2 regions of the Anoxybacillus kestanbolensis genome follow, and region 1 is predicted to be linked to the other one. Evidence: predicted binding sites of a transcription regulator. Region 1 holds the regulator's gene; the other holds the start of a gene.

Evidence for each region. The regulator Rex, encoded in region 1, represses fermentation and respiration genes when NADH is low (regulators of the CRP and FNR family bind a similar motif). The targets are predictions, from matches to a motif close to TTGTGAAATATTTCACAA.
Region 2: a site for Rex is predicted at 1,783-1,800, ahead of BO219_RS05950 (L-lactate dehydrogenase). Genes of this name have one in related genera too.

Annotation. Positions count from the first base shown of each region.
Region 1 is NZ_MQAD01000032.1:4,634-7,804, forward strand. Features, by position in the region: gene BO219_RS13190 (ABC-F family ATP-binding cassette domain-containing protein) at 1-705, opposite strand, end outside; gene BO219_RS13195 (redox-sensing transcriptional repressor Rex) at 933-1,568, shown strand; gene BO219_RS13200 (YdiK family protein) at 1,578-1,751, opposite strand; gene BO219_RS13205 (CPBP family intramembrane glutamic endopeptidase) at 1,748-2,485, opposite strand; gene groES (co-chaperone GroES) at 2,711-2,995, shown strand; gene groL (chaperonin GroEL) at 3,069-3,171, shown strand, end outside.
Region 2 is NZ_MQAD01000005.1:691,171-694,341, forward strand. Features, by position in the region: gene BO219_RS05940 (rhomboid family intramembrane serine protease) at 1-467, opposite strand, end outside; gene BO219_RS05945 (hypothetical protein) at 503-694, opposite strand; gene BO219_RS05950 (L-lactate dehydrogenase) at 766-1,716, opposite strand; gene BO219_RS05955 (5-formyltetrahydrofolate cyclo-ligase) at 1,877-2,446, opposite strand; gene rpmG (50S ribosomal protein L33) at 2,501-2,650, opposite strand; gene BO219_RS05965 (sugar phosphate nucleotidyltransferase) at 2,731-3,171, opposite strand, start outside.

The sequences.
Region 1 (3,171 bases):
TTTTGTGCGTGATAGTTCATACACTTGTGTCACGATTTGGTCAAGAAAATAGCGATCGTGGGAGACGATAAGAATGGCCCCATCGTAATTTTTTAAATATTGTTCAAGCCATTGCAACGTTTCCATATCTAAATGGTTTGTCGGTTCGTCTAAAATGAGCAAATCGGGCCTTGTAAGGAGCAGTTTACCAAGCGCTAGCCTCGTCCGCTGTCCACCGCTTAATGTAGATACTTTTGTCGTATAATCGTACTGTGGGAAGCGGAGACCATGAAGAACCGAACGAATATCTGCTTCATATTGATAGCCGCCTTTTTCTTTGAATTCTGTTTGTAAACGATCATATTGCTCAAGTAGGCGCTCATAGTCAGCATCATGTAAACTCATTTGTTGTTCTAGTTCGCGTAATTGTTTTTCCATTTGTTGTAGCGGGGCAAACACATCGAGCATTTCTTCCCAAATGGAACGATGAGCTTGCAACCCTGTATATTGATCTAAATAACCGATCGTTACGTGTTTCGGTTTAATGATTTCGCCTGTGTCGTATGACAACTGTCCGGCAATGATTTTTAATAATGTCGATTTTCCCGCGCCATTTCTTCCAACTAACGCAATACGGTCTTTTTCTTGTATTTCAAGCTTAATGTCTGATAAAACTTGTTCCGCTCCATATGATTTGGATAGTTGATTTACTTGTAAAATGATCATTCTTTCTCACCTCAATCTTCTTTTGATAGTGTAACGTACTTTCTTGATATTCGGCAACACTAGTGTACGAATAACAAATTTGACAAAAATAATAATAAAGGGTACAAAGGAAAGACAGAATGAAAAAAATAGTGTATAGTTTAGAAGTGGGGAGAATTTTTTAGACGTATAGGAGAGAAAAATGAAAGCGCTAACTATTTGTGAAAGGAAATGTGGGGGATTGACTCGTGAATAATGAACAACCAAAAATTCCGCAGGCGACCGCAAAGCGACTACCGTTGTACTATCGTTTTTTGAAAAACTTGCATGCATCAGGCAAGCAACGTGTATCTTCAGCGGAGTTAAGCGAAGCTGTAAAAGTCGATTCAGCAACGATTCGCCGTGATTTTTCATACTTTGGTGCGCTTGGAAAAAAAGGATACGGATATAATGTGAATTATTTGCTGTCGTTTTTCCGAAAAACGTTAGACCAAGATGAAACGACAGAAGTAGCGTTATTTGGCGTCGGTAATTTAGGGACAGCATTTTTGAACTACAATTTTAGCAAAAATAACAATACGAAAATCGTAATGGCGTTCGATGTTGATCCGGATAAAGTGGGAACAAAAGTCGGAGGGGTTCCGGTTTATCATTTAGATGAATTGGAAGAAAAGCTTGGAGGGATTACGGTAGCGATTTTAACCGTTCCTGCTCAAGTTGCCCAGCCGATTACTGACCGACTTGTTCAAAAAGGCATTAAAGGGATTTTAAACTTTACGCCTGCTCGCTTGCATGTGCCAGAACATATTCGTGTTCACCATATTGATTTAGCGGTCGAATTGCAGTCACTCGTTTACTTTTTAAAACATTACGGAAATGAGTAAACCTCCCGTTTACGAGCGGGAGGTTTTTTTTCGTAAAGAACGAATTCCTGCGCCGAAATCAAATGTAGCAATTAAAATAAATAGCATCGTTGTGATGTCCCAAATACCATCATCGGCGGTATGGACAGCAAAATAAGTAAATAAAATGCCAGTGAGAAAATAAAACAACGGTTCAGACTTCATGAAAACAGCCTCCAAATTACGAATTGCATTCGTTCTGCCTCACGCATAATGCTTTCGATTTCTTCAGCAAATAATGTTTGAATTGCAACGACAAAGGTGTTCATCAGTACATGTGCTGCAATAGGTACGATAATACGCTTTGTTTTGACATATAGGAAAGCAAATACAAATCCCATCGTTGCATAAAGAAGCAAATGTTCGAACTCTAAATGAACAACAGCAAATAAAAGCGAGCTGATGATGGCTGATAAGAAAAAGTTATATTTTTGATACAGCGTTCCGAAAATAATTTTTCGAAAAATGATTTCTTCTAAAACTGGACCAACGATTGAAGTGACGAGCATAAGAGCTGGTGTAAGTTTGACCATTTCGACGATCCGTCTCGTGTTCTCGGACCCCATTTCGACCCCAAAGAGGTGTACTTCGATGTTTGCTGCAACGCCTTGGGCGAAAAGAGCGAGCAAAAACCCCCCAATTGCCCAAAAGAATGACATGCCAATCGATGCTTGATGGCGATCATATGAGTATTTCATATCTTCTTTCATAAAATAAAGAACGAGAAAAAGAGCAATCGAGAAACTAATAACAGCCCAATAACCAGAAGCGATCGAAAAAGCTATTTCTTTATTTGATGCGTTGACAAAGCCGCTATGTGCAAGTAAAGGGACGCCGACTAAGCTCGATAGCTGCATGGCGATATATGTAATGATGACATACCGATATTGTTTTTTCACATGGTCAACCCCTTTTTACAAAATAAATACTTTTTCATTTTACCATATTTTTTGTATGAATTTCGAAAGGAAAGACATAATGAAAGAGGGAAATATGTATTGAAAAATTTTTAACTTCCTACTTGCAAAATTGAAAAAAGTTCATTAATATAATAAGTGTGTTAGCACTCAATAAGAATGAGTGCTAATAACGGAACGAAAATCTAATTAAGGAGGTCGTTTGCCGTGTTGAAGCCACTAGGCGATCGTATTGTCATTGAATTAATTCAAACTGAAGAAAAAACAGCGAGCGGAATTGTCTTACCAGACACAGCAAAAGAAAAACCACAAGAAGGAAAAGTTGTGGCAGTTGGTTCAGGTCGCGTTCTTGATAATGGTGAGCGCGTAGCTCCAGAGGTAAGCGTTGGTGACCGCATCATCTTCTCAAAATATGCGGGTACAGAAGTAAAATATGATGGAAAAGAATACTTAATTTTGCGTGAAAGTGACATTTTAGCTGTGATTGGTTAATCGTTCGCCTGATAACATATAAAGCGTACAAAAATACTTAACAAAAAAAATCATCATCAAGGGGGTAAGATGTATGGCAAAAGAAATTAAATTCAGCGAAGAAGCTCGTCGTGCGATGTTACGCGGTGTAGATAAATTAGCTGATGCAGTAAAAGTAACATTAGGTCCAAAAGGTC
Region 2 (3,171 bases), on a different contig from region 1:
ATTGGAGAATCATCAGGTACGTACACTTTTAATGATTGATGGAACTGCGTGCTTAGCTTATGCAAGACGTCATACATATTGTAAAGATGCATCACATATGTTTGCATATGCACTCGCTCAGTCGTGAATGGTCGCTCAACATACAGTTCCCAATCGTCAACAGGGGGATACATCATGACATAAACGTTGATGACTTGCAGTTGGCGGCGAAATTGTCGCTTGCGCCATTCATCAACAGCGACTAGCGCGCGATTCATATCATTTTTTAATGACACACCCCAATCCATATCAGTGCGAACAAGGCGTACAAGCGGCGCTTTTCGTTCCCTCGTAGATTGCAACCAAACCTCCCGCTCATCAGGTGACAAATAAACGATTTCATAGTTCATCTGTAACAATTGAAACATCATTTGCCAATATACAAAATCAAAGCGAATGCCCAACCTTCCCTCTCCCTTCGCTATCATACCCTTCTTTTATCACACTCTCTTACAAAGCGCAACTATTTGTACTTTTGTAAAAATAATGTAGGAACAATGCGCTGGCGAATAAACGGAACGGACATTCCCCATTGTACCACTCGTTTTTGAACCGCTTCTCGTTTCAATATTTCGTTCAATAACCGATAACGAAACTGATAAAGAACGAGCCCTGCCATAACGGCAACGATCAACGTTTTTCCATTCAATATCATCACCCTCCCTCATATTTACCGTTCCCTTTTCGTGTTGAAATTATAAAAAGGTTGCCTCATCATGAGACAACCTATTGCAATCCAACGCGCTTCATCACATCTTTTAATACAGTTGCAGAATGAGTAAATTTTTCTTTTTCCTCTTCGTTCAATTGCAGTTCAACAACTTCACGAATACCGTTGCGATTTACGATCGCTGGTACGCCAATGTACATATCATTTTGGCCATATTGGCCTTCTAAGTAAGCTGAAACAGTAAGAACGCTGTTTTCATTTTGTAAAATCGCTTTTGTTAAACGAACAAGTCCCATGGCAATGCCGTAATATGTTGCACCTTTTCGCTCAATAATTTGATACGCTGCATCGCGTACATTCACAAAAATGTTATCTAAATCTTCTTGTTTATATTGTGGCTTTTCTTTCATTATATCGGCAATTGGACGGCAACCGATGAATGCATGGCTCCAAACAGGCAACTCCGTATCACCATGTTCCCCAATAATATAAGCATGTACGTTGCGCGTATCCACATCGAAATATTCACCTAACAAATAGCGGAAGCGAGCTGTGTCTAAAATCGTTCCTGAACCGATCACGCGCTCTTTTGGCAATCCTGAAAACTTCCATGTAGCGTATGTTAAAATGTCAACCGGATTTGTGGCGACGAGAAAAATACCGTTAAATCCGCTTGCCATCACTTGATCGATAATATTTTTGAAAATTTTCGTGTTTTTCTCAACCAAATCTAATCGTGTTTCTCCTGGTTTTTGATTGGCTCCCGCAGTTAACACAACGAGATCAGCATCTTTGCAATCTTCGTAATTGCCAAACCAAATTTTCGTTGGGGATGGCGCAAACGGCATGCCGTGATTTAAGTCCATCGCATCCCCTTCCGATTTTTCTTTATTAATATCAATCAAAACGAGCTCTTCTGTCACTCCTTGGTTTAAAAGCGCAAACGCATAACTTGAACCGACAAAACCTGTTCCAACTAAAACAACACGATTCACTTTATTTGACATATTTCTTCCACCTTTCGTTTATATCATTTTACAATCTGTGCGTTGTTTATCTGTTTCACACTTACATTGTACACTGTTTCACAAAGTTTATAAGGCATGAATTATTAACATTTTGTTAATTTTTTCTCCTGTACAATATGAAAGCGCTTATGCTGTTTTATTATTCGTTTTCACAAACAACAATTCCTTCGTTTGTAATAATCATTTGGACAGGGATGTCATGCTGTTCAACCGGCAACGTAGAGACGATTTGACAATCATATGCAAGGGAAATTGTATCGTTTGGAAAATCAACTAAATATCGATCATAATATCCCCCACCATAGCCAAGGCGATATCCTTTACGAACAAAAGCAAGACCTGGAACAAATAGGAGCTCGATTTCATGTTTTTGCACTTCTCTCGTTTCTTCCACAATCGGTTCATATAAATCGAAAAAAGAGCGTTCCGTTTCTTGAAACGAACGAATTTCGCGAAACGTCATTTGTTTTGTTGTTACATCGCATTTTGGAATGGCAACTTTTTTCCCTTCTTGCCATGCTCGTTCAATGATACATTTTGTATCGATTTCGATTTGTTGTGAGATCGTAATACCGATCACTTGTGCCGTTTGCCAAAGATGTTGGTGAAATAATATATCGTGAATGATGTTCTCCTTTTTCTTGCGTTCTTCTTTTGTCATATGTAAGAGACGTTGTTTTATTTGTTGCCGCAATTGTTTCTTATTCATTAACCTTCCCCCTCTTTCATAAAAAAATAAGCAGCAGGAAAAAAATCCTACTGCTTACTTCGTTTCACGATGAACTGTTGCTTTTTTGTCTCGTGGGCAATATTTTTTCAATTCGAGGCGCTCTGGGTTATTGCGCTTATTTTTTGTTGAAATATAGTTGCGTTCGCCGCATTCTGTGCATGCTAACGTAATATTTACACGCATCGTTCTTTCCCTCCAAACAAAAGTATTATAATCACACCTTTCCATCATATCATTTTTCTTAAACAATTTCCATATGAATTTTATACGTTTTGATATTGCCGAATTTTCTTTATATAGTATTTCGTATATTCTTTTGCTTTTTGAGCATTTGCTGCTTGTGAATAAATCGTTAACGTTGGTTCATCTACTTTCGGTAAAATGAGTGTCCATGCTCCATCTTCATGATATACTTTCATGCCATCTGTAAAATCTACATGCTTGTCATACGATTCTTCTAACAATTTACGCATAACAGCCGCCCGTTCATCCCATGGGCAATGAACATCACGGCATGATAAATGAATAGTTGGAATAGACGACACAATGGTACGAAGCGAACAACGTTCAATCGCTAACAAGTGCAATAGTTGTACACATGCATACAATCCATCGAAATAAAAATGAAACGGCTCATGATGATGTGCAAGCAAAAAATCTCGTCTCGTATCTTTTACATAAACAATATCTCCATATAACCGTTC